Regions from separate parts of the Paenibacillus sp. YAF4_2 genome, predicted to be linked through region 2. Evidence: a T-box and tRNA genes for the amino acid it is inferred to sense, from the RefSeq annotation. Region 2 holds a T-box; the other regions hold tRNA genes.
What was found. The T-box of region 2 lies ahead of leuS (leucine--tRNA ligase). A T-box ahead of a tRNA ligase gene usually reads a tRNA of that ligase, here a tRNA-Leu.

Region 1 (10,534 bases), on a different contig from region 2:
CGTTGAAATGCCAATGATGCTCTCTGGCAAAGTGGACCGCGCTTATGCGAAACAACTGCTCGAATGGGTTGGACTCAAGGAGCGGATGCATAACAAGCTGCATCAGCTCTCTGGAGGCGAGCAGCAGCGTGTTGCCATCGCAATCTCGCTATGTAATCGGCCGAAGCTTCTGCTCGCCGATGAGCCTACGGGGTCAGTAGACACCGCAACCTCCGATCTTATCATGGGCATATTCCGTAAGCTTAATAAGGAGTTGGGAGTTACGATCGTTATCGTTACTCATGATCTGACACTTGCAGGAAAGGTGGACCGTGTAGTTGCTATAAGAGACGGTCTAACAAGTACGGAATTTCTGAAAAGAAACCCGAATATGATTCCCGGTGGAGGTGAGGAGCCAGAAGAGAAAGGACTTCAAGCCGTTCATGAGGCATATGTCGTTGTTGATCGCGTAGGTCGATTACAGGTGCCCAAGGAGTACTTGAATGCACTAAACATTAAAGACAAGGCATCGATGGAATTTGACGGTGAGCGGATTATCATTACGCCGCCGAAATCATTGGGGGGTTAGAAACGAATGAACCGAAAATGGGCGTCTAAAACAACATTTTTATCGTTGGCACTAATTATGATTATTTCGCTTCTTGCGGCATGCAGCAAAGGTTCAGAGAGCACGGCAGAGAAGCATGTGCTTCGTCTTGGGGTTTTGTACGGAGGAGCCGATAACGAATCTTATGTCCGCCAGCAGTATACCGATACGTACGAAATGATGCATAAAAATATTGATTTCGAAATCGTAAGTGCGATTGACTATAACGAGCAGCGTTACGATACGCCGGGACCAGATGGCGTGACTCCACAACCGGATCCTTTTGAGAAAATGAAAGAAATGCTTACCGGGGACAATCCGGTTGACGTTGTTATTCTAGATTACAGCATGCTGCGCCGTCTGATCCAAGATAACCTGCTGCAGCAGCTTGATCCGCTCATTCAGAAGAGCAAATTCGACCTGACTGATTATGTGCCAACTGTGCTGGATGGCATCAAGTCAGCTGACGACAGCAATAACATTTACGCATTGACGCCTACTTTCAGTTCTTCGGCTCTCTACTATAACAAGAAATTATTCGCAGATGCAGGCGTTGAGCCACCTGTGGACGGCATGACTTGGGAGGATGTCATTAACAAAGCGAAGCTAGTATCCTCCGGTGAAGGCACAGACCGAAAATTTGGTTTGTCCATTAACCGCTGGGCTGGCGACGGTTTCAGCGATATCCAAACATACAGCGCTCCATTGCAGCTGAAAATGTGGGATGACAAAGGCGAGAAGATGCTTGTGAACAACGAGCAGTGGGAATCGGTATGGAACACGGTAGCAGATCTGTATAAACAAAAGATTTCGCCAAGCCAGGAAGATATGAGCGCTTGGCAGCAAAAGATTTCGACCGATAATCCAGGCGGCTACAATCCAATCGGCGGCGATATGTTCATGAATGGCAAAGTAGCCATGACCATCGGAGAATATGGCTATGTGAATGAACTGAGCAACGCGATGAACAATGCTACCAAAATTAAAAACTTTAACCCATTCGAGTGGGATGTTGTAACGATGCCTACACAAACATCTAAACCAGGCATTGGCGGCAATATTTACTTCAGCCAGCTGATGGGGATTAATGCGAAAGCACAAAATGCTGATGATGCATGGGATTTCATTCAATTCACAAACAGCGCAGAATGGGCGGAAATGAAATCGCGCAGCACGTATGAGCTGGTTGCACGCAAAGAGTATCTGAAACCGAAAAACGGCATGAACTACAATATCGAAGCCTTCACAACATTGAAGCCGATTCCTCCACAATCGACGGATACAGAAAAGCTGATGCGTGAGAAGCCAGGTATCTGGGAAGCGCAATCCCCTGGTTATGAACTGTTCCAGAAAGTGGTCAAAGGGGATATGTCTGCGAAGGAAGCGCTCCAGGAATGGGAAACGAAGGGTAATGCTGTACTGGAGAAAATTAAGAATAACCCGACTGGCAATACAGACGGTGGCGGCAAACCAATGCCACTGGATGACGTAGCGGTAGAAGCTAAACCGGTCGGCTGATCCTAAATTACGGTTAATAAAATAAGAAAGAAGCCCCGTAGGAATCCTGCGGGGCTTCTTTCTCGTTATGGAGCTTATCTATCCTTGCAGTGCGAAAGTCTTATCAACATGCCACACACCACTTGCTGTCTTACGCAGCAGATGCAGCGAATCAATCATTGAAGTCAGATTAACCTCTGACATCCTCAGATTTCCGTAGAGGTCATGGAGCTCGTCTGGCGGCATATTTTGCCCGATGGTCACATGTGGGGTGTAGACGAAGTTTGGCGCCGGTACGTCGAGCGGACCTTGGCATACAGCTTGATGGAGCGTAATCATCGGTGCCGGATCCTCAAGTGCCAGATACAGCACATGGCTAGCCGGATAAAAGGAAGAGACTCGGTTATATCGGATTTGGAACGGCTTCGTCTGGGAAGCGACAGCTTCCAGATGCTCCGTTATCGCCGGCAGCTGGGATTCAGAGAGTTCTTCTTTGTCCCGGATGGTCATATGCGGCGGTATGATCGAATAATGGGGATCATGTCGAATACGCCAGCTGTTGGCGAAATCCTGCACGGCTTGTGATGGAAATACAGCAATACCATAAAGCATACTCATCAACTCCTTCATTTTTTCGATAATTTGATTATACCCGATTTGGCTGATTTCACCGAATTTGGGCAATAAAATTGGGCAATATAAGTGTCGAGGAGGGATTCGTTATGAAATGGATATATTGGGTACGATTATACGAAACCAAATTTCAAGCAGGATGTCTTGTAAGGCGGATGGAGAATGACTGGTGGGTGTACGGCTATGAATGCCCTCAGGAAATCGAAGTATTCAAGTCTAAAAAAGGCCGTTTTGGTGTACGTTTTCTTGTTTAAGGATATGTTGGAGAGGGAACAACAATATGCCTAAAAATGAATCGTACATATTTTTTCCTCGAAAGAGAAATAAATGCTTGACGTAGCATATTGCTGTATAGTATATTAATTGATGTCGCCATTTCAATTTGATGACTTAAACAAATGGATATCGCGGGGTGGAGCAGCTCGGTAGCTCGTCGGGCTCATAACCCGAAGGCCGCAGGTTCAAATCCTGCCCCCGCAACCAACCACTCGTCTGAAACGTGATCGTGGCGTTTTACGAGGGCCCTTAGCTCAGTTGGTTAGAGCGGTCGGCTCATAACCGATTGGTCGTGGGTTCGAGTCCCTCAGGGCCCACCATTTGAAGCATCAAAACAAAATGCCGGGGTGGCGGAACTGGCAGACGCACAGGACTTAAAATCCTGCGGTGGGTGACCACCGTACGGGTTCGATTCCCGTCCTCGGCACCATTTTCTTGAACTACATAGCTTCATAAGATAAACCCCTTTTGCTTGGCCTTGTGCCAGGTGAAAGGGGTTTTTACATTGCGCATTCCACTTATAAAGTAGGAGTGGATGCTTGTCCACGTATCCTTTACAATAAGAAGACAATGTTGAATGAAAAGGTGGTTCCTAGATGGCGGGAAGTAAACATTATGTCGTATGGGTAGGCAAGCAGCCGGGTGTTTATAAGAGCTGGCCGGAGTGTCAGTCGCAGGTGAACGGTTATCCAGAGGCGAAATATAAATCTTTTGAGTCCAAGGATAAGGCGGAGGCGGCTTATAAAGAGGGCTGGAAAAGCCACTGGGGACAAGGCAAAGGGGCGTCTACGTCGTCTGCTGCAGCTGTGAGAAGCAAAGGGACGTCATTTACAGCTAAGTCTGCATCCTCCGCTTCAGCAGAAGAGCGAGAGATCGATTACAACAGTATTTCGGTCGATGTGGGGACAAGAGGGAATCCTGGTCCGGTGGAATACAAGGGTGTAGATACACAAACCGGCGATATCCTGTTCTATGTAGGACCAATTCCGAACGGAACGAACAATCTTGGTGAATTTATCGCAGTAGTTCATGCGCTGGATTATTTGAAGAAACAAGGCAGCAGCCAGACGATCTACAGTGACTCGAGAACGGCGCTTAGCTGGCTTCGTAATAAGAAAATCGCATCAACTCTAGTTAGAGATGCTTCTACGAAGCAGATCTGGGATCTTGCGGACTGGGCAATTGATTGGCTTCGCAATAATACTTACTCCAATAAAGTTGTGAAATGGAATACGGAAGAATGGGGAGAAATTCGCGCAGACTTCGGGAGAAAATAAAGGGAGAAGACAGATGGAATTTCAATTGAACAATGATTGGGCAGAGCTGCTTCAGCCTGAGATGGATGAGCCGTATTTTAAACAAATGGCGGTGCAGCTTGATGAGCTATATCAAACGAAGACGGTATATCCGAAATTCGAGCATATATTTAATGCCTTGCAGTATACGCCGTATGAACAAACACGTGTCGTTCTGATTGGACAGGATCCTTATCATGGACCAGGGCAAGCGCATGGGCTTAGCTTCTCGGTACAGAAGGGGATCGCTATTCCGCCTTCGCTGCGAAATATTTATAAAGAGCTGAAAGAAGATATTGGCTGTCTGATCCCGCAGCATGGCTCTCTGCAGACTTGGGCAAGGCAAGGTGTGCTGCTGTTGAATACGGTCTTAACCGTCGAAGAAGGGCAGCCAAACTCCCATCAGAAGATCGGTTGGGAACGGTTCACGAATCGGGTTATTCAGTTGCTTAATGAGCGGGATAAGCCGGTAGTGTTCCTCCTATGGGGCAAGCATGCCCAAGATAAAGCGGCATTTATCGATGCAGATAAGCATCCGGTTATCGCGTCCGCACATCCGAGTCCACTTGCGGCACGGAGAGGTTTTTTTGGCAGCAAGCCATTCTCGAATGTCAATGAGCAGCTTCGACTAATAGGCAGCAAGGAGATTGACTGGGCTTTGCCGGAGCAGCCAGAGGAATAAGGAACACAAAAAAGCCTCCTGAGTCCACCATAAAGGTGACCAGGAGGCTTTTCGTTTGTTTAGCTAGCCACAGCAGAGCTGCTTACCGCTATGTCAGACGAAGAAACGCCAGCTTCTGCAGAAGCCAGTACAGGCTTGTAAGCCGCATCTACATAAGTAGTAGTGCTGACTTCCGTAATCACCTGCGGATACATTTTGTCCGGATCTGGCTGAACCGTTTCAACCTGAATGACCGCTTGGCCGTCAACGAAGTTGATCGAAATTACTTTCAGGCCATACCCCGGATGTGGTGCTTGGCCGGAAACCGTTACTTTGTTAATGTCTTTATTAACCGAAGTGATGGTTAATTTAAGATCTTGAATCTCCTGATAAGCAGGAATAGTAGGTGTGTCTTTCACGAATTGGATACCATCATAGAGCCATGCTGCAGCATCACTGCGAGTGATCGCTTTTTTTGGATAGAAATTGTTTTTCTTATCGAGGGAAGCGATTTTTGTAATGAGCAGTTTTTGAATGCTGTCCATGTAATCCTTATTAACATCCTTCTCATCATTAAGAGTCATGTACATCTCAATGAATGCATAGTCTCCTTGCTTCATAATCGCTTTGAACAAATGATGGGCGAATTGCTCGCGTGTCATTACGTCATCAGCTTTTACGTTCTTAGGTACATCAATGCCGTTATATTGAGCAATGATGAACGCCTTGGAATACCATGCATTGTCCTTCAAGTTCGTGTAGTAATCGGATACTTTAGGCTCTTTGATGAAACGAAGGTTGTCGATGTTCAAGTTGAAGCCCTTGACGAGCATCGTAATGCCTGCCGCATATGTCAGCTTGCCGTTTGAATTGAATTTATCGCCTTTTTCACCTTTGATAACACCTTGCTTTTGCAGGGCTTCAATCTTTGATTGGTGTGGATCTTTACCGGTATCGCTGAAGGCAAATACGGATTGTCCCAGAGTAAAGACAAGCAGCATAGATACTGCCAACAATAGAATTGTTTTTATTTTCATGAACGATTCTCCTTTTGTGTAGTATTTGCTATAGCATCTATAATAACGAAGACAATAATCGTATTGTTGCACCAAAAGAATAAGATTCATGCGATATAGTAAAAAATCCGCATCTCAAGGATCAAGGATGCGGATCTTTCGTAATTAGCTGTTGGATTACTGGCAAACAGGGAGAAGGATGATATCCAAATTCATTGCGCATCTTTACAATCTTGATGGGTTCGAAATAAAATCGGACAGCTGAAGGGGAGATTCTATACTGAAATTGCCGCACTTCCTTCCAGGCGTCAAATAGCTGCTTATTCGTCAGGTTAACCCCACTTGCTATGTTGTATATAAATTGTTTGCCGCTTAACGCAATGTGAATGAGAGCGACAACGACATCTTGAATTAGCACATAATCCTTCTCGGAGTCTAGTGTTGACTGCAGGGTGACGGTGTCCCGTGCCATAATATCTTTCATAACGGAGTAGATAAAGTTGCTGGAGCGGAAATCATCTCCCACAACATTGGATAGGCGTGCAACACGTACTTTGGCACGATTCGAGCATAAACAGACTGATTCACCTAGCAGCTTGGATAAGGCGTATATATCCTCACGGTGATTGGAATTCACAGTCAGATTAGCTTCCTCGTTCGTTGATGCTGCATGCTGATACAATCGTGTCGTAGATAAATAGAGGAGGGACTCAAAGTCGGCATGTTGAAGCAGCCGGCTAATATAACTGGTATGCGCTTCGACGACATCGTAAGGGCGGGAGCGGAAGTCAGCTGTAATACCCGCACAATAGAAGAGATGACCTAAAGGCTGCGTGTAAACAGCCGAATCCCCTTTTTCTGGACAATAGACCTCAAAACCCAGCGATAGCAGCTTGGCAGTCAAATGTGATCCAACAAACCCATTTGCACCTATAACGGTTGCTTTCCCTGTCATTTGCGGTTTCCTTTAAGCTGAAGCGGGTTACCCGCATAGATGCCGTAGGCTTCTAATGTACCGCGGACAAGCGAGCCTGCTCCAATAACCGCCCCGCGTTTAATATAGGTTCCGTCTAAAATGACACAATTAGCTCCAATCCATACGTCGTCTTCAATGATGATGCCGCCTTTGCTTGGCAGGAAGCCTTGCTGCCGAATGAGCCTGTCACGTTCCTGATACGCATGATTAACGGGGGCAAAGGTGCAGTTGGCAGCAACAAGTACATCATTACCTATTGTGATGCCGTTTCCGGAGTAGAGGACAGTCCCTGAATTGATCTGGACATGCTCACCAAACTGGATATCCCCTCTGCCACCTGCAAATTTCACTTTAACAAAAGCGTCAATTATCGAATGGTCCCCAATGACAAGCTTACTGCCGCGGATCGAAGTTTCGAGATCACAAAGCGGTGATAGCTGAGCTTTATCAGAGATGTAGTGCATATTCATCGCTCCATGGCGCGAGATGAGCGTCCCGTTCACTTATGACAGGGTCCTTGTATTTCCACGGAATGTTAAAGGCAGGATCATCAAAGCGGGCGCCGTTTTGTACAGTTGGATCATATATACCGGACATGTGGTAATACAGCGTAGAATTCGGCTGTAACGTCTGGAAGCCATGCGCATAACCGGGAGGAATATAGAGCATATAATGGTTGTCTCCGCTAAGCTGAAAAGCTTCCCATTGCTTATAGGTTTTGGAGCCTTTGCGGATATCAACGACCACATCGTACACGCTGCCTTGAATGCATTGAATCATTTTCGATTCGGCGAATGGAGGGTTCTGGAAATGCAGACCTCTTATTGTTCCAGTATGTACATTGTTCGAGATGCTCCACTGCTGGAAGTTATCCTCCAGACCCTGTTCCTTGAACAAATTCCGGCAGAATGCTCGGGCAAAAAAACCTCGATTATCCGCTAATTGCTCCGGCTCAATCAAGTAAACACCTTCAAGCGACGTTTCATGAAACAGCATAAAGTTCAGCCCCTCCTCAATAGATTTCGAGCTTCGGAATACAAATGACCAGCTTGGCGTCCCATTCACGCGTATACAGCAGCTCCTGTTCGATCTCGTTTTTAAGATTCCATGGCAAAATCATAATGTAGTCCGGCTTTGTCTCCTGAATCTTGGCAGGGGAGAAGATCGGGATATGACTGCCGGGCAAAAATAACCCTTGCTTATAGGGGTTATTATCTACGGTGTAGGTAATATAGTCTGTCCCAACGCCTAAATAGTTGAGCAAGCTATTCCCTTTAGCTGGAGCGCCGTATGCGGCCACCTGCTTGTTCTCACGAGAAGCTTGAAATAGGAAGGTATAGACTGCTTCCTTCACTGCTTTAACTTGCTGCGAGAAGCCGGAATAAGTGCTCATATCTTGAAGACCATAAGCAATTTCTTCATGGAGAATCCGCTCTACATGCGGAGAGACAGCTAGAGCTGCATGCTCAGCATGCTTGGCAAAGATCCGTAGGGAGCCGCCATGTGTAGGCCATTCTTCCACGTCATAGACCGTTAGGCCATATCGACTAAATAGATGTGTGACGCTCAGCAGTGACAGGTAGGAGAAGTGTTCATGATAGATCGTATCGAATTGATTTTCTCTCATTAATCGGAGCAAATGCGGGAATTCCAAGGTGATCGTTCCGGCAGGAGATAAAAGCACCTTTAATCCCGCAACAAAGTCCTGCAGCTCAGGAACATGAGCGAGCACGTTGTTGCCAATAATGAGATCGGCGGTGCCCCGTTCCACAACAAGCTGTTTGGAAACAGCCAAAGAGAAAAATTCCGATACGGTTGGAACACCACTTGCTTCCGCTTGCCTCGCAACATTCTTCGCAGGCTCAATACCTAGAATCGGAATGGAATGGGGGTTGAAATACTGCAATAAATAACCGTCGTTACTGGCAATTTCTACGACAAAGGATGAGTGGTCAAGTGACAATCGCGGGATTATGGTATCGACATACTGCTTCGCATGGGCAAGCCAGCTGGAAGAATACGAGCTGAAATAAGCATACTCTTCAAAAATGTTCTGAGGAGATTCAAACTGTTCGAGCTGTACGAGCAAACATTGCTCACATACAAAAACACGCAGCGGATAATAGGCAGTGCCTAAATTCAGTTGTTCCGGCCGAAGATAACTATTGGATAGAGGAGAGGTTCGAAGATCAACAAACAGATGCTGCAGCGGATGATGGCAGGAGCGGCAGACGGCATTAGGCAAGAGGCTTCACCTCCAATTGCTCATATCTTCTAATTTGCTCGAATGTGCAAGCGCTCATATCCTTTCCTTGATAGAAAGCGTGGTACCAGTCTCTTGTCCACGTCATTGTATCGTCGAAGGTCAGCTTTGATCCCCAGCCAAGCAGCCGATGGGCCTTCTGTGAATTAAGCAGCAGCGTATCCGTTTCATGGGGCTGCTCACTGTCGTCATATTCAAAGGCAGGAAGGTTCCCCCAATGCTGTGTTAGAAGAGCGGCTAATCGGCCGACTGATATCCCTTGATCAATCGTTTGACCGAAATTCCAAGCCCCGCTGTAAGACGCATCCAGCCATAATTTTTTAGCAAGCTGAATGTAACCGTATATCGGCTCCAGTACATGCTGCCAAGGGCGGATGGCGAGGGGGTTCCGCAGAATAGGCAGACGACCGGCCGTCAGGCTTCGAATAAGGTCCGGCACGATGCGGTCTGTTGACCAATCGCCTCCTCCAATGACATTGCCTGCACGGGCCGTTGCAGCCCGTTTGCCAAGCGGCGCCAGGAAGGCATCCCTGTAACTATTCGTAATGATCTCCGAGCAAGCTTTGCTCGCACTGTAAGCATCATAGCCGCCAAGACGATCTTCTTCTACGTATCCTACGGCAGACTCCTCATTCTCGTATACCTTATCGGTTGTAATGTTGATAATGATCTTTGCAGCTGGCACTCTCCGAATACAATCCAGCAGCACTGCTGTGCCAAATGTATTGGTATGGAACGTACTCAGCGGATCACGATAGCTGTCACGTACTAATGCCTGTGCGGCAAGATGAAACACAATATCTGGCTCTTGCTCCGTCAAAGCTTCATGAAAGGCAATGGCGTTCGTAATATCTCCTTCAATTGACGTTATAGGTAGTGCTAAGCATTCGGCCATATTAGGCGTGGTGGAAGCGGGAAGGGAATATCCAACGACTTCAGCCCCTTGATGCAGCAGCACTGCGCAAAGCCAGCTTCCTTTAAAACCGGTATGCCCCGTGACCAGAACCTTTTTCCCCGTCCAAAAAGCATCCATCATTTCCACACCTTCCACGGTGCATTACCTTTATTCCAAAGCTCATTAAGGGAGTTCTTATCGCGCAGGGTATCCATCGAATGCCAGAAGCCGTGATGCTGATAGACGGATAACTCTCCAAATGAAGCTAGAGATTCCAGCGGGCCATGCTCCCATACCGTAGCATCGCTGCGGATCAGATCAATTGCTTTTGGCTCAAGGACAAAGAATCCGCCATTAATCCAATTTTTATCGTTATGAGGTTTTTCTCGGAAGGAAACCGCCTTGTGGTCATTAATTTCCAAGATACCATATCGCA
Region 2 (10,534 bases):
AGCTGTTGTAGCGTCTGAAGAGCAAATAAAGCTGTTGTCTGAACTAAAGCTGCCGACATTAATCGATACTTCGCCAGGTCAGGGGCCGCTTGCTGCCCTTCATACCGCCTTCCAATATAGCAATCATTCTGTCCTTTGGGTATCCGCCTGTGATATGCCGTTTGTGTCCGAGAAGGCAGCTGCTTTACTTGTTGATTACATGGAACGGAGCGGGAGTATGGCGGCTGTCCCGGAGATTCATGGCAGACTTCACCCACTTCAGGCTGTTTATCGGGTGGAATGCGCGGTGCAGACCCAGCAATGTTTGCTGGATGGCGACTACAGCATGAAAGGATTTTTGAAGCGTATTCCTTATGTTCGGGTCAATGAAGAGCAATTTATGGCTGCTGGTATCCTTCTCAACTTCGTTGATAACATAAATACACCCGAGGAGTATCAAGAAGCGCAACTTGCGGGAAAGGAGGTGTAGGTATTGGCAGCTGCCGTCTATCAAATTACGGGTTACAAAAATACAGGCAAAACAACCCTAATGTGCCGACTGATCGATTATTTGTCCTCTCGCAATAGGAAGGTTGCAACGATTAAACATGACGGTCATCAATTTGAGGCGGAGCCTGCTGGAGTAGATACAGCAAGACACCGTGCATCTGGCGCTGTATGGTCAGCCATTACTTCAGGTGAGCGGACCGCTATTGTAAAAGAAAGATCATCCTCACTGGAAGAATTGATCGCGGAAGCGCCACATGATGCATTTGTTCTGGTTGAAGGTTTTAAAATGGAATCATACCCTAAGCTTGTAATCGTCAGGCGGGAAGAGGATGAACGGTTATTAGCGGAGTTGTCAGGTGTTACGGCAGTAGTCACCTGGCCGGGATATAGGTTGCAGGACAGCTGTATTCCTGCAGGAGCAGTACTTATAGAGATAAATGATATAGATCGGATAGGAGATCATATAGAGCAAGTAGGCAAAGAGGCAGTCCTAAGAAATTAGGACCGCCTCTTTACTTCTTTTATTCTGTTTTTAACGGTACAGGGCTTTCGCTTGCAGGCAGCTGGATAATCGCCTCCGTTCCGATACCTTTTGTGCTGCTGAAACGAATCGTACCTTTCATAGCCTCAATAATGCGGAACGTAACCATCAGCCCGAGACCGGTCCCTTTGGATTTGCTCGAGAAATAGGGCTCTCCAAGCTTGTCCAGTTTTTCCGGATCGATGCCTTCGCCATTATCTGTGATACGAATGATGATCTTGCTTTCATCCTTTCTCGCATGAACGGTTACCGAGCCATCATCCTTCGCGATCGCTTCAAGACTGTTTTTGATTATATTGATAATGGCTTGTTTGAATTTCTCAGCACTGCCCATGACGTATAGGTCTGATTCAGTTAAAAGAAGATCAAGCCGTGCGCTTTGCATGGCGGCAAGAGGGGTTAAAATATCTTGAATTTGATACAGCTCTTCTGAAATATTCAACGTCTTGACGTCTTCCAGCTCTGGTTTGGCGAAGGTCAGGAATTCGGTAATAATACTGGATGCGCGGTCCAGCTCCTGTACGGCCACTTTCAGAAACTGGCGGTCTTTATCTACAGCTTTCTCTCCAACCAATTGGATGAAGCCTCGTGTAACCTGCAGCGGATTACGAATCTCATGGGCAATGGAGGCAGCCAGATGGCTGATCAGCTCCATTTTCTCCGAGCGTTGAATTTCCCTATTGAACAGCTCCTGTTCTTGGGAATATTTCACTAACCGATCGTGGTCCCGAGAGAATTGTCTTCCCATTACTGCAATCAGTGATAGCAAGAAGGCTAGTAAACCCCATTTCCAGTAAATTAGGTGATACGTTTCGTCTTGAAAATAATTGATGATTTCAGTGATCGAAATAATGGAAAAGATGGAATAGCCAACGGAGATCAAGATGGCATCACGATTTCCTTTCCATGCGTACCAGATCGCATGAATGGTCAAGATGACAAACTGTATGGATACACAAACCGTAAGAGGCACAACTTGAAGCAGACTTATGCTGATGGCAGGGACGATGGTTTTGCCAAGCGCCCAAAGTACAATCACAATGACTGTAACCGGCATCAATGCGATTCTAAATTTCCTCAACAGGCCATAAATACCCTGGCCAAGAACATTCTCGAAGAAGACAGCGACAGCAGGGGTAAGTAAAAACAACGCTAAATCAAATAAGGCAAGAAACGGCTCTCCATGCGCTTGGAAATGATGGTATAACGCCGGTGAGTAAGCAAGAATAATCTCGCCTAGGCAGAGAATGATGAGACAAAGAGACATCCATAGCACGATCTGCTCACGCTTCAAAAAGAACAGGCAAGTCATCATGATTAAAGCGATGAACATAAAAGAACTGCCAAAGATTAATTCGATTAAACCATATCTCTCGTATTCAGGCTGCATCTGAAAATAATCGCCAACAATAATTTCGGGTTCTAATGACTGCCGTTCATCGGATAAACGAAGCAAAACAATCAGTTTGCTTTTATCGGCCAGTTTGCTATTATCGGCCGCATTCTCTAGCGGAAGAAGCATATAATTCACATCGTAGCTATAGGTTCGTTCAATCTGATAAATGGGAGTGGGCTGCTGTTCGAACGATACGCTTACTGCGGTACCATAGACACGTTTAAGCCATATACCTGGCGTATTCCATTCTATGGTAGGGAGCGATATCCGAAGCACCAGTGCATCGGCGTTGTTAACACGCTTAGGCATCGGGTGATTACTGTCGGCATGCTGCCAATTATTCGGACTGGCATCTGCTGCCCATGCTGAGGAGAATGCCTCTTCTTTCGGAGGATTTAACCATTGATATTCCCATTCCTCTATGCTTGTACTATTCGGTTTCAGTTCTGTTTTGTCAGAAACCTGTTGAATCTGGTAAACGGAGCAAATAATTAATAGAACAATGCCCGATACCAACAATAAAGTTGATCTCATCTCAGTCACCTTCAACCCAAACTTTTGTCATCATTTACCATACTTGTTAATCTAACAAAATGCAATATATACCAACAAAATGCGTATCAAATTTAGGGATAGAATGGTATAATAAAGCCATTTTTCGACGTCAGGGGGGATCCTATGATTAAGGAGCATTATGCTTCTAATGGTGAGGTGCAGATTCATTATTATGATTCAGGAGAACAGAGTGACGCGAAGCTGCTTCCGCTTGTGATCTGCCCTGGATTATCTGAAACGGCAGAGGAGTACCTGGATCTTGTGCAGACAGTAGTACCTAGAAGGAGTATCGTCTTATCTTTCCGGGGCAGAGGGAAAAGTGATACGCCTGAGAATGGTTATGATCTGGCCAATCACATAGCTGATCTTGAAGCCGTTGTGAAACATGCTGGTGTGACATCCTATCATCTATTCGCTTATTCTCGAGGTGTCTCGTATGCCTTGGGCTATACGCAGCTGCATGAAGAGCATGTCCGTTCTTTAATGATTGGAGATTACCTGGCTGAACATCGAGCGATGACTGCTGATTGGGCGGTTGATTATACTAATAATTACTTAATTCCTTATAAACGTACGGAAAATATACGGGAAACAGCGGTATGGGGGATTCATCGCGATTCTTCTCAAATCCAGTTTGATCATCCACTGCATATTCCGGTGTTGGTTGCCAGGGGGCAATTAGAAGATTCGTTGGTAACCGATTCGGATCTGGACCATTATAAACAGCTTTGCTCTAAGTTAACTGTGATGGAGTACGCAAGAACCGGGCATGCTCTGAAAGGCGAAGATAAAGATCAATTATATGGAGATATTATTGGCTTCTTAAGTACCGTGGATGAGGGAGGAAAGACGAGCTAAAAGATTTAAGCTAACGCTTACGAGGTAAGAGTCATCATGAACAGCCATCCGTTTATTTGGGTGATCATTCTTTTTAGGAGGAAATTTTGTTAATGCTTTAGCGGTATAAAACCTGCTATAGTACAGGATGGTAACCATATTGATACGAATTAAAGCGGGGATCTAACAGTGGCAATTATTGCAGTTATCATTTTTCTTCTTACTTTAGCTTTTGTGATTTGGCAGCCCAAAGGGCTGGGAATTGGCTGGTCTGCTGCTGGCGGAGCTATTCTGGCCTTAATGTTTGGAGTCGTCAGCTTTGCTGATGTTGGAACAGTAACCGGCATTGTGTGGAACGCAACGATAGCGTTTGTTGCCATAATCTTAAATTCACTTATTCTTGATGCGATCGGTTTCTTTGAATGGGCAGCCCTTCATATGGCACGGCTCGCCAAAGGCAACGGGAAGCGGATGTTTATTTACGTGATTGTGCTTGGTGCTGCTGTATCAGCCTTTTTCGCCAATGACGGTGCTGCACTAATCCTGACACCAATCGTTCTAGCCATGGTGCGGGCGCTTAAGTTTGATTACAAAATGATCTTGCCGTTTATTATGGCAGGTGGTTTTATTTCGGATACAACTTCGCTGCCGCTCATTGTAAGTAATCTTGTCAACATCGTATCGGCTGATTACTTTGGAGTAGGCTTTGTAGAGTATGCGAGCAGGATGATTGTCCCTAACTTGTTCGCACTTGGGGCGAGTTTGCTAGTGCTGTATCTGTTCTATCGGAAAAGCATTCCTGCAAACTATGACGTTCGTGAACTGAAGGAGCCAAGGGAAGCCATTAAGGATCATCGATTATTTCGTTTATCCTGGATTCTCTTGACGATTCTGCTGCTTGCTTACCTGGCCAGCCAATTCATCCAAGTACCCGTATCCATTATTACAGGTGTCATCTCCATATTCTTTCTTGTCGCGGCGAGGCGGAGCAGCGCTATTCAGACGAAGAAGGTCGTCAAGGAAGCGCCGTGGGCAGTCGTTATTTTCTCCATTGGCATGTATGTCGTTGTATATGGCCTTCGTAATGCAGGATTAACGGATACACTTGGCGATGTTATTCAAGTGATTGCAGATCAAGGCTTGTTTGTGTCAACGGTTGGAATGGGCTTCCTTGCTGCCATCCTATCGTCCGTTATGAACAATATGCCAACGGTCATGATTGATGCTTTGGCGATTAAAGGAACGGCAACAGCTGGAGCGATTAGAGAGTCACTTGTGTATGCGAACGTGATTGGGTGTAATCTAGGACCTAAGATGACACCAATCGGCTCACTTGCCACCTTATTATGGCTGCATGTTCTTGCGAAAAAAGATGTGAAGATTTCATGGGGAGCATATATGAAAGCAGGCTTTGTTTTAACCGTTCCGACCTTGTTTATTACATTGGCGGGGCTGTATGCCTGGCTTGAATATATCCATTCCTACAGCGTATATGCAGGCTTTGGAATCGTTGCGCTGATTCTTGCGGTTGCGGTAATCATTACAATCTTATACAAGTTGAACTCCGGCAAAAAGCAAAAAACAGAGAAGCAGATTGCATAGACCAATCTGCGCGACAAACGAAGACCCACTTCCGATGAAGAAGTGGGTCTGTTCTTTTATTCATATGTTATTATTCGGGCTCATCCATTCCACGTACATAAATCACGTAGCAGCCCCGATCCTCATCGATCTCGGTGGAGGTGGTGAACATTAGGCCATAGCCCGGGATATCTACGATGTCCTTCAGCAAATACCGGATGACATCATAATGATTTGGGCTTTGAATCTCAGTCAGCTTACGCCCGCGTTCGTTAGGCTTGCGGAACTCGATGTAAATGCCACGGCCACGGTAATTCACTTCATCTGCATACTTCTCATTGAAACCACGCTTCTTAACGATTAGCATTTCTTCTTTTTCTTGCATCTCATTAGAAGTTAGTTCGTATTGAATACCATTGGAAATCAGATAAGTACATAGCTGCCTCGCATACATTTCGTCGATTCCGACATTTGCGGATTGGTATTCCATCAGCGGTTCATATTGATGAAGTCCAAGGTCGATAAAATAAGTTAATTTGTTCATCTCAATCACTCCGTATTAAAAATGATTTTATTATCATACCATCATTTTATGGAAACATTAACTTTCTTTCCTACCAATCTTTCGAATATGTTATAACTTTATAGGAACTATTAAGCTATGGAGGAAACTAGTATGAATTTAACGCAAAAAGCAATGCTTGGCGTTTCCGCTGTAGCCATGGCTACAGCGCTCACTGGCTGCGGTCAGTCGACCAGCTACCCACGGACTGCACAGCCTACAGACAGTCAATGCAAGGACTGGGAGTGGGACAGCTCGCAAGGGGTCTATCAATGCGATGATTCCAGCTCTTCCTACTATCGTCATTACTATTATGGAAATAGTTACTATTCATCCCGTTCTGCACTGCAGAAAAACAGCTCTTATTCCACTTATAAATCCAGCATCTCAAGCAAAACGAGCTCCGGGTTTGGTAAAGGAAGCTCGATTAGCGGAGGTTAGCGAGTGAATGAATTTGCTAAGGCAAGAAAAGCCTTCTACGACCAGATTGACGATTATTGGGCGGATTTATACGGAGAAGAATATTCTCTGTATGATTTCTATTCCCTTACGAAAGAAGAAGTCCAAAAGATTCGGGAATCGACGAACCGGATTGGCCATATTTTTTTCAAGACAGCAGCTTTGCTTCGTACCGTAGATGACGACACTTTATTATGTCTTGGTTTCCCAAGAGAAACGTTAACCTACATTAGAACAAGCAGCCTGTCTGTCGAGAGTGTAATTGCCAGATTAGATTTGGTCAGATCGGGCGATACGTTCAAATGTATGGAGATTAATTCAGATACACCAACCTTTATCAAAGAACTGCATGATGTGAATGGCCGTGTCTGTGAAGCATTTGATCAGCATAATCCGAATGAAGGGTACAAGAAGCAGCTGGCGCTTGCTGTAGAAAAAGCGATTGTTGAGAGCTTTGAATACCTTGGCACTACTAAAGAAGCCCCGTATGTGGTGTTCACTGCACATGGAGACAATGTGGAGGATGCCCATACAGCAGCTTATTTAAAAAGTCTTATCCGTATTCCGTCCAGCTTTGTACCGCTAGACCAGTTGCAAATTATCCGGGGTGAGGGTCTCTTTGATCAGGAAGGCCGAATAATCGATGTGCTGTACCGTCAAACCTTTCCTATAGAACAACTGATCGAGGACGAGGATGAAGCGGGGAATCCGATTGGGATTTGGCTGCTGGAATTGATTGAGCAGAATAAAGTAGCGGTGGTCAATCCGCCTTCCGCGTTCCTGCTGCAGTCGAAGGCCGATCTTGCTATCATCTGGGGACTACATGAAGAGGGCAGTCTATTTTTCACTGCTGAAGAACATCTATGGATCGAAGAGCATTTTCTCCCAACCTATCTTGAACCGGATACCTTTCTTAAGCGGCAGATGAAGTATGTGATGAAGCCTGCTTTTGGCCGGGAGGGGGATACGGTTAAAATTTTTGACGGCAACGGCACTTTAGCGGCAGAAGATAGTCATAACTCCTATATGGATTATCTTCAGGTGTATCAGGAATACGTAGAGCTGCCAACTACGGCCTTTCAGACGGAAAAAGGGTTACGCCAGGGCTCATATATGTTCGGTTGCTTCCTAATTGGCGGAAAAGCTGGTGCCATTGGTATTCGGATAGGCAATCAAATTACAGACAATTTATCGTATTTTTTGCCGGTAGGCATAAATAAATCTTTGTAGGGAGCTAATCGGAATGGACAATAATTTATATGTAGATTTCCTTATTTATTCTTTAGTAGGCTTTGCGATTATGATTGTAGGTCTTCTCTTATTTGAATTGACGACCAAGAATAAAGAATTCGCTCTTATTTTCAATGGTAATGTTGCAGCGGCGCTTTCACTCGGCGGCAGACTAGCTGGACTTGCAATCGTCGTACGTGCAGCGGCTGAGAACTCCGTATCGCTCTCGGATATGCTGCTGTGGGGTGTAATTGGGATCGTCGCGCTTGTTATTTTGTATTATGTGACAGAGTTTATTACGTACCTGTTCGGCAAAGCGCTTAAGGTAAACGTGACGATCTTCAAAGCGATTGAGCAAAACAATATTGCAGTAGGTATTCTTATTCTGCTTATCTCTTGCAGCGTTGGCATGATTATAGCGGGCTGCTTGACTTATGAACCTGATTTGATTGGGTAGGAGTCTTCTTGACACATGGCTAACTTAATATTATAATCGGGGCTAACCATGTTTTAATATATTTATGGCGTTGAAGAGGAACAGTAGTGTCGCGGGGCAAGGCTTAGAGAGCCGGCGGTTGGTGCAAGCCGGACCTGCAGCGATATGAATCTCGCCTTGGAGCCTTGCGTGAGAACGCAACGATTAGCCTGCGTTAAGGGCAATAAGTGAGCGGAAGGCAAAGAATGCCGGCCGTTAACTAGGGTGGTACCACGGGAATAATCTCTCGTCCCTAGCGATAATACGCTGGGGGCGGGAGTTTTTTTATGTCTGATGATGCGTTGCTTCTTGGAGCACCGCACACATTTAGGAGGATATGATCATGAGTCAGGAATTTCACGGTTACAACCCGCTGACGGTAGAACCGAAATGGCAGAAATATTGGGATGAGAACAAATCGTTCGCAACAACGGAAGATCCGGGTAAGAAAAAATTCTATGCCCTTGACATGTTCCCTTACCCATCCGGCGCAGGCCTTCACGTAGGTCATCCGGAAGGCTACACAGCTACGGATATTGTATCCCGTTACAAACGGATGCGCGGCTACAACGTTCTGCATCCAATGGGATGGGACGCTTTCGGCTTGCCGGCTGAGCAATACGCTTTGCAAACAGGACGCCATCCGCGTGAGATTACGGTTGAGAACATTAACAACTTCCGCCGTCAGATCAAATCGCTCGGCTTCTCGTATGACTGGGACCGCGAATTCAGCACAACAGATCCGGATTATTACAAGTGGACACAATGGATTTTCATCCAATTGTATAACAAAGGTCTTGCTTATGTGGCAGAGGTTCCCGTTAACTGGTGTCCGGCACTTGGTACGGTACTGGCTAACGAAGAGGTTATTGACGGCCTGAGCGAACGCGGCGGCCATCCAGTTATCCGCAAGCCAATGCGTCAATGGATGCTGAAAATTACAGAATATGCAGAACGTTTGCTTGAAGATCTGGAAGAGCTCGACTGGTCGGAAAGCATTAAAGATATGCAGCGCAACTGGATCGGCAAATCGACAGGTGCTGAAGTGACTTTCGCGATTGATGGTCACGATGCTTCGCTGGTTGTATTCACAACTCGCCCAGATACGTTGTTTGGTGCAACTTATTGCGTTCTTGCTCCTGAGCATGAATTGGTTGCTCAAATTACAACAACGGATCAAGCGGCTGCAGTTGAAGCTTACAAAGAAGCAGCAGCACGTAAGAGCGACCTCGAACGTACTGACCTTGCGAAGGACAAAACAGGCGTATTTACAGGCGCTTATGCAATCAACCCAGTTAACGGCGAGAAGACACCAATCTGGATTGCAGATTATGTACTTGCCGGTTACGGAACAGGTGCAATTATGGCGGTACCAGGCCATGATACACGCGACTGGGAGTTTGCAAAACAATTTGATCTGCCAATCGTTGAGGTTGTCCAAGGCGGTGACGTAACGAAAGAAGCTTATGCAGGCGACGGCCCTCACGTAAACTCTGATTTCTTGAATGGCTTGAACAATGAAGACGGCATTAAAGCAATGATTGAGCACCTGGATGCTTCGGGTAAAGGTCAAGGTAAAGTGACTTACCGCCTGCGCGACTGGCTGTTCAGCCGTCAGCGTTACTGGGGTGAGCCTATTCCAATTCTTCACCTGGAAGACGGCACAATGAAGCCGGTTCCGGTAGATCAACTGCCACTTGTATTGCCTGATGTAGAAGCGATTAAACCATCCGGCACAGGCGAGTCACCACTTGCGAATGTTACCGATTGGGTGAATACGGTTGATCCGGAGACAGGCATGAAAGCTCGTCGTGAGACAAACACGATGCCGCAATGGGCGGGAAGCTGCTGGTATTACCTGCGCTTTATCGATCCGAAGAACGAGAACGAAATTTCTTCGCCAGAGAAGCAAAAGGAATGGCTGCCGGTTGACCTGTACATCGGCGGAGCTGAGCATGCGGTGCTTCACCTCTTGTACGCTCGTTTCTGGCATAAAGTACTCTACGATCTTGGCGTCGTGAATACAAAAGAACCTTTCCACAAGCTGGTTAACCAAGGTATGATTCTTGGTACCAACAACGAGAAAATGTCCAAATCACGCGGCAATGTGATTAACCCGGACGATATCGTTGGCGAGTTCGGTGCTGATACACTTCGTATGTACGAAATGTTCATGGGACCTTTGGAAGCAACCAAACCATGGAACACAAACGGCGTAGAAGGCACTTATCGCTTCCTGAGCCGCGTATGGCGCTTGTTCATCAGTGATGACGGCAGCGTAACAGCGAAAATCTCGGATGGCGAGACGACTAAGGCGTTCAAGCAAACTTGGCACCGTACAATCAAGAAAGTAACGGATGACTTCGAGAACCTGCGCTTTAATACGGCGATCAGCCAATTGATGATTTT
Region 3 (10,534 bases), on a different contig from region 2:
GCCGGTCGTATGTTTCTGGGCGGATGACTTCATGGTGAACCGACTCCTCTCTAACCCATAAATATGCGTCTGAGAATGAGACGGTCACAGAAGAAATACGTAATACCGTTTGTTAATGGACTTCGATATAGCCGACCATCGGTCCGCCATTATTCATATCGGTATGGACGAGGCATATAATGGGATAGGTGCCAGCCCGCTCGGGTGTAAACCGGACAACCGTAGTTTGTCCTTTTTTTACTTCTCCTTTAATGCCGAGGCCCTCGATGATGAAAGGATGACTGCTGCCATTCACGCCGCTGATCTGGAGCTCAACCGGTTCGCCTTTGCGCAGGCTGATCGTGCCTGGATCCCAGCGGTAGACTTCCAGCTTCTTGCCGTCAGCTGTCGTCGAGCTGAACTCGCCGGTTACAAGCTTAATAGTCTGCACCTCTGTTGGTAGACTGCTTGCAGTACGTGTTCGTTCCCAGCTTAGATAGACGGCAGCCATGAGAATAATAAGCGTAACGAAGACAAACAGCTGAACGTGCTTTTTATGAATGATGAACACACGAGACATAAGGATTCCTCCTCTTGTATATTTAGTGGGAGTAGATTCGAAGATGATGCTAGTGTATGCTCGGGCTTGTCCGTACATGACTGCTGGTCCTAATGCGCTTTCATGGATATGCCCGACTCCAGTCGGGTGGATGCTTATCCACTTCGTATGGTAGAATACAGTCAATTGCTATTATTTAGGATGGAAGGCGTGATGTTGTTGGGTTGGGTTTCGGATATGTTACACGAAATTCTGTTATGGATTGAAAGCCTTGGTTATTTCGGCATATTAATTGGATTAATGATAGAGGTTATTCCGAGTGAAATTGTATTGGGCTTTGGGGGGTATTTAGTATCGAAAGGCGAGATATCGTACTTCGGCGCTATAATATTCGGTGTGATCGGCGCAGTCGCACAAAACTGGATTTTGTATGGCATTGGACGCTTCGGCGGCCGTCCGCTTGTGGAGAAATACGGGAAGTATATTAAGATCAAGATGAAGCATGTGGATATTGCGGAAAACTGGTTTAAGAAATATGGAGCGGGTATCGTATTTACGGCTCGGTTTATACCGGTGATGCGTCAAGTTATTTCCGTTCCAGCGGGTATGGCGAAGATGTCGTTCTCCCTTTTTACACTGCTGACGGCGCTTGCGTCGATACCATGGACGATTTTATTTGTTCATTTGGGTAAAACATTAGGAGAGAATTGGGAAGATATCGATGATAAAGCAGCCCAATATGTACAGCCGGCTATCCTGATCGCTATTGCCCTGTTGATTGTGTACGTCGTTTACAAGCTTATTCGCTCCAAAGGTAAATCTGTATAACATAGAGAAAGAGGGATGAATATGAGCAGAAGCGTTGCTGATAAAGTAAACAAAGGCATTAGTCCGGAGAAATTTATTGAAGGTATGACGAAGAATAAGGAAGCCTTCCAAGGCTGGTATGATAAGTTTGAATGGGCTGATAACGGCGACCGTGAATTTTTCGAATCATTGAAAGACCGTAATGATTTGCGTGTCCTTATTCTGATGGCTGACTGGTGTGGCGACGTTGTGCGCAATATTCCGGTTGTATTCCGTGCACTTGAAGCGGGCGATATTCCAACAGAGGTTCTCATTATGGAAGAAAATCTCGACACGATGGATCAATTCCTTACGATGGGCGGTCGCTCCGTGCCGGTTGTCATTGTAGCAGATGCCGAAGGAAATGTGCATGGCACATGGGGGCCAAGACCTACATACATCCAAGAGCCGATGGTTAACTTCAAAAAGGCAAATCCTGATCGTGAAGCAGCGGATTATCAGGAGAATCTTACTGCAACAAGACAGGAAATTATGCGCCGTTACGGCGAAGGCACAGGTTATCAAGCTCTAGTTGTTCAAGAGCTGCGTGCCTTGATTGAATCGGTATAAATCATCAGATTGGGGTTTTACAAGAATGCGTATAGAGATGTTTACACTTGGTCCGATACAGACGAATGCTTATTTATTAACGGAGAAGAATGAACAGACAGGCGAGGAACGCGGAATTGTTATTGATCCGGGCATGAATCCGAAACGACTCCTCGATCGGATCGCCAATGTGAAGATTGAAGCGATTTTACTGACCCATGCTCATTTTGACCATATGGGCGGTGTGGAAGAAGTACGGACAGCAGCAGGATGTCCGGTGTACATTCATGATCTTGAAGCGGACTGGCTGACGGATGCGAAGAAGAACGGATCGCTCCGCTGGTCGGATGTAACACCGCCATTAACAACAAGTCCTGCTGAATATGCGCTGGATGAGGGCCAGACACTGAGCTTCATTGGTCAAACGTTTAAAGTGATGCATACACCAGGCCACTCGCCGGGCAGCGTAAGCTTCCTTTGCGGCACTGACTTGTTCTCTGGAGATGTCTTGTTTAAGCAATCCATCGGGCGGACCGATCTTCCCGGCGGACGTGAACGGGATTTGTTTGACTCGATCAAGACGAAGCTGTATAAGCTTCCGCCTGAGGTTACGGTATACTCGGGACATGGACCAAAGACAACAATCGGATTCGAAATGGCGAATAATCCATATGTAAGATAAGCGCTTCAAATCAGGACCGTTGGTGGTTATACCGACGGTTCTTTTTATTTCATCTCCACAAATATGGAAAAGCGGTTTCAAATCTGAGACAATATAGTTATGGTCTTTTTGCATATAAGAACTTGAAAGGACGTGCAGTTGTTTGGCGGATATCAAAGTGAAGCAAGTAGAAGAGGAAGCTGCAAGCACAGGCAAACGGACACCCGAGCAGATCGCTGCTGAGAACGAACAGATTATTAAAGGTATGGCATCGCAGCTGTCCATTCCTATTACGAAAGTGAAAGCAGCAGTTGCTTTACTTGATGAAGGGAACACCATTCCGTTTATTGCTCGGTATCGTAAAGAGATGACTGGTGAGCTTGATGAGAATGATCTCCGGGCTATCGAAGAGCGGCTGCAATATATGCGTAATTTGGAAGATCGTAAACGGGAAGTTATTCGTCTGATTGATGAACAGGGCAAATTGACGGACGAACTTCGCGCTTCAATCCAAACGGCAGGCAAGCTGCAGGAAATTGAAGATTTGTACCGCCCTTACCGGCAAAAACGGAAAACACGCGCTAGCGTGGCGAAGGAACGCGGGCTAGAACCGCTTGCTCTGTGGCTGTGGGCACAACCACGTCAAGGAGAGCCGCTTACAGAGGCCGCTAAATATATAGATGCAGATAAAGGAGTTGCTTCAGCAGAAGAAGCCCTTCAAGGTGCAATGGATATTCTAGCTGAAAATATTGCCGATGATGCAGCCATCCGTGCCTGGGTACGGAAGCATACCTTTGATCAAGCATTGCTTCGTACCGAAGTGAAGAATGCTGAGACGGAATCCGTATACGAAATGTATTACAACTACCAGGAGCCTGTACGTAAGCTGCCGCCTCATCGCGTATTGGCGATTAACCGCGGGGAGCGGGAGGATGTGCTTCGCGTCACATTTGATCTGACGTCAGATCGGATTCATGAGTTTATTCAGCGCAAGGTGCTTCGTCAGCAAACAGCTCCTGGTGTTCGTGATGTATTGGTTAATGTGATTGAGGATGCCTATAAAAGGCTGATCGCTCCATCAATTGAACGAGAAGTGCGTGGTGAGCTGACCGAGAAAGCGGAGGAGCACGCGATCTCGATTTTCTCTGAGAATCTGCGTAATCTGCTGCTTCAACCGCCTGTTCGCGGCAATGTTGTTCTTGGCGTCGATCCGGCTTATCGGACAGGCTGCAAGCTTGCAGTTATTGATGATACCGGCAAACTGATGGAAGTAGCGGTAACGTATCCGACACCTCCTAACAATAAAGTGGCGGAAGCTGAACGGACGATTAACGGCATGATTGACCGCTATAGCGTGACCCTGATCGTAATCGGTAACGGAACGGCCTCCCGTGAAACGGAGCAGTTTATCGCTGAATTAATCCGTAAACGTGCCGGAGCAGCCGAATTAAAATATATTATTGTAAGCGAAGCAGGAGCAAGTGTCTATTCTGCATCCAAGCTGGCTGCCGAGGAATTCCCGGATTTGGACGTGGCAGAGCGCAGCGCCGTCTCCATTGCACGCCGTCTGCAGGATCCGCTGGCTGAGCTGGTGAAGATTGAGCCTAAAGCTATCGGCGTTGGGCAGTATCAGCATGATGTCAGTCAGAAGCGTCTCGACGAAAGTCTTGGCGGTGTTGTCGAGTCGGCGGTTAACCATGTTGGTGTCGATGTGAATACGGCTTCTGCTTCTCTGCTGTCTTATGTAGCGGGGATCAATGCAACGATTGCGAAAAACATCGTCAAATATCGTGAAGAAAACGGTCGGTTCGCAAAGCGTGGCCAGCTGCAGAAGGTACCGCGGCTTGGTGCCAAATCTTATGAGCAATGCATAGGCTTCCTGCGAATTCCTGAAGCGGCGAATCAGTTGGATCGTACGCCAATTCACCCTGAATCGTATGATGTGGTAGATAAACTATTTGGTCAGCTGGGTCTCAAGCTGAACCAGATTGGGACCGATGAGCTGAAAGAAAAGCTGTCTGGTATTGATCCAGCCGAAATTGCAGCTGTGCTTGGCGTTGGCGTACCAACACTAAAGGATATTATCGACAGCCTGCTTCGCCCGGGTCGTGATCCACGCGAAGAGCTGCCGCCTCCGATTTTCCATACAGATGTATTGAATATTGAAGATCTTACGCCAGGAATGGAATTGCAAGGTACAGTTCGGAACGTTATCGACTTTGGCGCCTTCATCGATATTGGCATTAAGAATGACGGTCTTGTCCATATCTCGCAATTGAGCGACAAATTCGTGAAGCATCCGATGGATGTCGTTTCTGTAGGCGACAATGTCACCGTATGGGTGCTTGGCGTTGATCTGAAAAAGGGTAGAGTCTCCCTTACGATGCGCAAACAGGCATAATTTCGTGCTTGCTGGCCTTAAGGAGCAACACTATAATACAGATGAGCCTCTAAGATCCTACTTGGGAAGGAGAGGATGAACATCATCATTCAGCCTGATAATCAATCAGATAAACAGCCCGAGCGATGCAGCAGTGCGCCTAATCACAAATGGTTTGGTTTATCTCTGCAAGCACTTGTTGTGTTGTCACGCAAACCAAATGCCTGCACAAGTGCTGAGCTCGCCGGGCATTTGAAATCAGAAGCTACGATGCTTCGCCGTGTGCTTGCCAAGCTGGCACGTGAGCAATTGCTTGAGACAAGAGAAGGCCGAGATGGAGGCTATCGCTTAAAGCGTACTCCTGAGACGATTACGCTTGCTGACGTTTATTTGGCTTTGCGAGTAGGGGAGCCTTTATGCAACGGAATGCTGGATACAACCGGTATTCATGACTTCGGTCAGGAAATGCGGGTTGCTTTTATGGAGATAACCGATGAGGTGGAACGGAGAACGATCGAAGTGCTGGGGCAAGTTACCATTGCACAGCTTTCTGAACAGATCTGTACATTGAAACGAATGGATTTGAATAATTAACATTGACGGCGGAAAAATAGTCACACTGGCCCAGTTGACTTTCCGCCGTCTTGATTTTATACTGTTATCAAAACTGTTACAGATTCGAGCGTACTTGCAGAGGCGAATTTGGCATTTAAGTTTGTTTGTAACTGTGAATAATTATCCGCAGTTATTGTCTTATATGCCTTCTTTATGATTTTAACTGAGCAATCTGTAACACAGATAACCAAATTTGGAGGGAACCGACAATGGCTATTGAAACAAAAGTTGGAACGGAATTTACTGAAGTATTGACATCCCGTCGTTCTGTTCGTCATTATGATCCTTCGTTCAAAATCTCAGATGAAGAAATTAATGAAATTTTGGAACTGGCAACAAAAGCACCATCTTCTGCTAATACGCAATCCTGGCGTTTCCTCGTTGTAACCGATCAAAACTTGAAGGAGCAATTGCTGCCGATCTCCAATAACCAGCAGCAAGTTGTTGATGCTTCTGCAGTTGTAGTTATTCTTGGCGATCTGGAATTCTATACTAAACTTGGCGAGATTAACGAAGCAGCTGTTAAAGCTGGTTATATGACGGAAGAGATTGCTCAGCGTTTCACAGATCACTACACGAAGCTGTTCCCTACCATTCCGAAGGAACGTGTAACTGAAATCGTTGCGTTTGACGCTGGTCTTGTATCGATGCAAATCATGCTTGCTGCTAAATCTAAAGGTTATGACACTGTGCCAATGGGTGGATACGACCGTGATAAGCTGAGAGCTTTCTTCGAAATTCCAGAGCGTTACCTGCCGCTTCTCGTGCTGCCAATCGGTAAAGCAAAAGAAGAAGGCCGTCCAACCGTACGTCTTCCATTGGAAGAGATCACGTTTTGGAACGGCGTGAAATAATAAATGAATGCAAAAAACTCCCGCGGAGCTATTAGCTGCGGGAGTTTTTCGTTACTTAGTGAAGCGTTATTTCGGGACGGTCGCCGTCCTCTGTTTTCGTCGTTTGTTTGCTGCGATAAAAATACCAGCATTCATTCAGCAGCTTAATCTGCCTAAGGTCTTTCTTTTGAAACGCACGCATCATTTGATTGCAGAGCCATTGTGGCATTCGTATCTTCTCCTTCCGGCCATACCTGATGTACTAATACGATATGGGGAAGGGCAAATGTCCGTGCAGGTCCTATTTAGACTTCTTCTTCCTCGTACCACTGCTCAAGCTGAGCTTGCAGCGCACGGATCTCAGTAAGCAGGGCAATCAGTGGGTAAGCCGATTCCTTCACAGCTGCAAAATCACGTTCCAGTTCATTAATGTAGTCAAGTCCGGATGCGATCCGGATCGAGCTGTCGTGCAGCTCAACATTATCGCATTCTGCGACAGTGTACGGCAGTTGAGGTACATGATCAGCAGTCAGCTTGTCGATCTCTTTATGAAGGCGCAGGTTAAGCGCGCTGAGCTGATAAGCATGAGATTCCGGCATCTCAACAAAGAAGATGCTGCTGCCGCTGTTCATAAGGACATAACGCATAGTAGGCATAGTGTAAGTAAACTCCCCTCATAAGGCACGTTCTATAATGATTGCTACTTGACAGTGTAGCCTATGATCGCTTTAAAATTCAAGTAGTGGGGGAGAATACAATGACGATAACAATGAATAATGAAGAGCTGCAACGCTGGGTAGAGCGTGTATCGCTCGAAAACTTCGGACGACAGTTCAAACATTTAGCGACGTTCAACGGCAGACTGAAGGCGACTGGTGGCCGTTACTTTACGAAGTCACATCATATTGAGATCAGTCCGCATCAGCTAGCCGCGTTTGGTGTTGAAGAAACCGAAAAAATTATTAAGCATGAGCTGTGCCATTATCATCTCCATATTATGAAGAGAGGATATCAGCATCGGGATGAGGATTTCAAAAAGCTGCTCGCTTATGTTGGCGGATCCCGCTATTGCAATTCACTACCGGAACGAGCAGCAAAGGCGCCTGCGCCTTATAAATACATGCTAGTCTGCCGTAGCTGCGGTACAGAATATCCGCGTAAAAGAAAGCTTGATCCTGCCCGTTATGTATGCGGAAAATGTCGCGGAAAACTTTTTTTAAAAAATGCTTGACCTTCTGAAATGACCGTGATATATTATTACTTGTCGCCGCGGTAAACAAGCGGTTGAAACGAAAGAAAAAAGCAAGTCAAAAGTAAGTAAATTAGCAGCAATTGATGGAAGTATTCCCTGATAGCTCAGTTGGTAGAGCACTCGACTGTTAATCGAGTTGTCACAGGTTCGAGTCCTGTTCGGGGAGCCATGGAGAGATACCCAAGTGGCTCAAGGGGACCCTCTGCTAAGGGGTTAGACTGCGTAAGTGGTGCGAGGGTTCGAATCCCTCTCTCTCCGCCATATTTTCTTGGTGGACAAGTCGCTCGAGAGAGATGACGATAGGAACAAGAAATAAGTAAGGCCCGTTGGTCAAGTGGTTAAGACACCTCCCTTTCACGGAGGTAACAGGGGTTCGAGTCCCCTACGGGTCACCAAATTTCCTCAATGAGTGAAGCAAGCTCTCAAGAGTGCGTTTTACAACATGAGAGCCATTAGCTCAGTTGGTAGAGCACCTGACTTTTAATCAGGGTGTCGAAGGTTCGAGTCCTTCATGGCTCACCATTTACTTCTTCCCTCGAAGTGATATGGTATGAAGGAAAGACAATTTAAAATGTGCGGTAGTGGTGGAACGGCAGACACGCTATCTTGAGGGGGTAGTGTCCCATGGACGTGCAGGTTCAAATCCTGTCTACCGCACCATAACTTAAAACCAACAAGTCCTTGCGCAGCAAGGGCTTTTTTTGTTTTGTTTTTGTTATAATGAAAAGAATACATAGTAATAAGGACGAGGAGTGAACACGGCATGATCAAAGTGCTGGTTGTAGATGATGAAGTTAGTATCTCCAGCGCGATTGCTTATGCGTTGCAGCGTGAGGGATATACAGTGGAGACGGCCGGAGATGGTTTGGAAGCACTGGAAAAGGTGGCAGTATTCAAGCCGGATGTTATGGTGCTGGATGTGATGATGCCAAAGATGAACGGCTACGAAGTGTGCCGGAAGCTGGATGACAATAATAGGCCGGCAGTTATGCTGCTCACGGTTAAGAACGATATTGTAGATAAGGTGCTAGGGCTTGAGCTAGGGGCCGACGATTACATGACCAAGCCATTTGATATCCGGGAAGTGGTCGCCCGGGTGAAGGCACTGTATAGAAGGCGCCAGATCGAAACGCCGGATCCGGCTTCGAGCAAAGAGGGTCGGATAGAGCTTGGCGGGATAATGATCGAACTGCTCAGCCGCACGGTTAAGATTGATGGAAAACTGCTAGATTTGACGCCAAAAGAATTTGATTTGCTGGCGCTGCTAGCCCAGCATCCTGATCGGGTATACACCCGAGAGGCGCTGCTCGGGCAGGTGTGGGAAATGGATTTCGCTGGTGGAACTCGTACGGTGGATATTCATGTTCAACGGCTGCGCAAGAAGCTAGGCGATTGGCAGGGACACATTCAGACCGTTTACGGTATCGGTTATAAAAGCACGAGGACAAACTCATGACTCGATCCGCCGTTTCTCGGCATAAGTTCAGGATCGGTCTGAAAGGGAAAATCACCTTTTTTCTCGCTTTGCTGCTCGCGTTTGTTGTGGTGCTGCTGAGCATGTTGGTACTTGCGGGTATCCATGAGGATCAGCAGAGAAGGATGGAGCAAAGCTTCGCCCAACTGGCGAATTCAGCGAATCTTCGTGTGCGCGAGGAGTATTTGACTGGTGAACGGGTGTCACCAGATGAATTTATGGAACGAAATGGACAAAGCCTGGCAGTAGATCTAGGTGGACAAAGCGGTATTGCGGTCACGCTGTATAGTGCTGCCGGGGAGTTTGCCGGGACATCGCTGCCTGTTCAGCCACTTACTGACGTCAAGGATGCACTCGCTCATACGGCCAAAGGTCAAGCGGCGTACATTACACTAGGTAATCAGGTTTTGTACCTGGCACCACTCTATAATGCCGATCAATTTCTTGGCAGTGTACAGTTTCACGGCTCGCTGCAAGAACAAAACATGTTCTACCGCCATATCCGCGACTTGTTTATCGGAACAGGTGCTGCCGTATTGGCCGCTGGCCTCTTGCTTGGATATTTGTACGTGTGGCGGCAAGTGTTTATCCTTAGGAAACTAAATCAGGCTGCCCGGGAGATCGGTCAAGGCCGTTATCTAGACAAGCCGCCTGTCCGTCGGCGAGATGAAATCGGGGAGCTGTCGGAAGGGATTTATGATATGAGTGGCAGCATTTCTTCCTATGTTAACGAGTTAAATGAAGAGAAGCAGAAGCTGTTGACCGCTATTCAGCGATTGCAGGAGCTTGAGCAGCAGCAGAAGCAGTTTATCGGCAATATCAGCCATGAATTAAAAACCCCGTTAACCTCGATTCTGGCTTACTCGGATCTGCTGGGTATGTACAGTGATGATCCAGTTCTACTGCAAAATGCACGTATCCAGATCAGCAAAGAAGCGGAACGGTTATATGCCCTTATCGAGAAGGCGCTTCAGCTCTCATCGATGGATATTTACGATTTTGAGACGAATGCTGCCTTATTCGAGGTAAAGCCGCTGCTGGAAGAGGCTCTAGGACGGCTGCATATCAAGGCGGAAAAGCGAGGTATCTCCTTGGATTCGGATTTGATCGATGATCAGGTATGGGCGGATCAGGAGAATCTTATGCATATCGTCACGAATCTGCTTGATAATGCGGTGAAATATAACCGTTCCGGAGGGTGGGTGCGGCTGTCGAACCGTTCGGAAACGGATGCGACTGGAGAACGCCGAGTTGTCATCGAAGTAGCGGACAACGGGATTGGTATTCCTGAAGAGTTGCAGAGTCAGATTTTTGATCTGTTTTATACGGTTAGTGATGACCGTTCGCGTGAAACTGGAGGTACTGGACTAGGCCTTGCCTTGGTAA

Region 1: it has a tRNA-Leu gene. The T-box ahead of leuS (leucine--tRNA ligase) is inferred to sense a tRNA for this amino acid. The anticodon was not compared.
Region 3: it has a tRNA-Leu gene. The T-box ahead of leuS (leucine--tRNA ligase) is inferred to sense a tRNA for this amino acid. The anticodon was not compared.

The regions. Positions count from the first base shown of each region.
Region 1 is NZ_JBFRCT010000009.1:178,609-189,142, forward strand. It holds gene AB4Y93_RS21030 (ABC transporter ATP-binding protein) at 1-568, shown strand, start outside; gene AB4Y93_RS21035 (ABC transporter substrate-binding protein) at 575-2,104, shown strand; gene AB4Y93_RS21040 (2'-5' RNA ligase family protein) at 2,183-2,695, opposite strand; gene AB4Y93_RS21045 (hypothetical protein) at 2,806-2,970, shown strand; tRNA gene AB4Y93_RS21050 (tRNA-Met) at 3,123-3,199, shown strand; tRNA gene AB4Y93_RS21055 (tRNA-Ile) at 3,236-3,312, shown strand; tRNA gene AB4Y93_RS21060 (tRNA-Leu) at 3,334-3,422, shown strand; gene rnhA (ribonuclease H) at 3,589-4,269, shown strand; gene AB4Y93_RS21070 (uracil-DNA glycosylase) at 4,283-4,969, shown strand; gene AB4Y93_RS21075 (protease complex subunit PrcB family protein) at 5,029-5,985, opposite strand; gene AB4Y93_RS21080 (NAD-dependent epimerase/dehydratase family protein) at 6,107-6,919, opposite strand; gene AB4Y93_RS21085 (acyltransferase) at 6,916-7,404, opposite strand; gene rfbC (dTDP-4-dehydrorhamnose 3,5-epimerase) at 7,388-7,936, opposite strand; gene AB4Y93_RS21095 (methyltransferase domain-containing protein) at 7,953-9,185, opposite strand; gene rfbG (CDP-glucose 4,6-dehydratase) at 9,178-10,239, opposite strand; gene rfbF (glucose-1-phosphate cytidylyltransferase) at 10,236-10,534, opposite strand, start outside.
Region 2 is NZ_JBFRCT010000002.1:431,451-441,984, forward strand. It holds gene mobA (molybdenum cofactor guanylyltransferase) at 1-469, shown strand, start outside; gene mobB (molybdopterin-guanine dinucleotide biosynthesis protein B) at 473-991, shown strand; gene AB4Y93_RS05995 (ATP-binding protein) at 1,011-2,960, opposite strand; gene AB4Y93_RS06000 (alpha/beta fold hydrolase) at 3,105-3,839, shown strand; gene AB4Y93_RS06005 (arsenic transporter) at 4,008-5,420, shown strand; gene AB4Y93_RS06010 (RNA helicase) at 5,491-5,943, opposite strand; gene AB4Y93_RS06015 (aminotransferase yhxA) at 6,076-6,402, shown strand; gene AB4Y93_RS06020 (glutathionylspermidine synthase family protein) at 6,406-7,650, shown strand; gene AB4Y93_RS06025 (DUF350 domain-containing protein) at 7,664-8,107, shown strand; T-box leader at 8,169-8,383, shown strand; gene leuS (leucine--tRNA ligase) at 8,469-10,534, shown strand, end outside.
Region 3 is NZ_JBFRCT010000003.1:108,291-118,824, forward strand. It holds gene AB4Y93_RS07990 (dehydrogenase) at 1-33, opposite strand, end outside; gene AB4Y93_RS07995 (cupredoxin domain-containing protein) at 113-559, opposite strand; gene AB4Y93_RS08000 (DedA family protein) at 752-1,366, shown strand; gene AB4Y93_RS08005 (thioredoxin family protein) at 1,388-1,954, shown strand; gene AB4Y93_RS08010 (MBL fold metallo-hydrolase) at 1,980-2,615, shown strand; gene AB4Y93_RS08015 (Tex family protein) at 2,758-4,995, shown strand; gene AB4Y93_RS08020 (Rrf2 family transcriptional regulator) at 5,071-5,568, shown strand; gene AB4Y93_RS08025 (nitroreductase family protein) at 5,799-6,443, shown strand; gene cmpA (cortex morphogenetic protein CmpA) at 6,499-6,651, opposite strand; gene AB4Y93_RS08035 (hydrolase/acyltransferase) at 6,728-7,078, opposite strand; gene AB4Y93_RS08040 (SprT family protein) at 7,180-7,653, shown strand; tRNA gene AB4Y93_RS08045 (tRNA-Asn) at 7,768-7,843, shown strand; tRNA gene AB4Y93_RS08050 (tRNA-Ser) at 7,845-7,935, shown strand; tRNA gene AB4Y93_RS08055 (tRNA-Glu) at 7,995-8,069, shown strand; tRNA gene AB4Y93_RS08060 (tRNA-Lys) at 8,121-8,196, shown strand; tRNA gene AB4Y93_RS08065 (tRNA-Leu) at 8,250-8,334, shown strand; gene AB4Y93_RS08070 (response regulator transcription factor) at 8,438-9,130, shown strand; gene AB4Y93_RS08075 (HAMP domain-containing sensor histidine kinase) at 9,127-10,534, shown strand, end outside.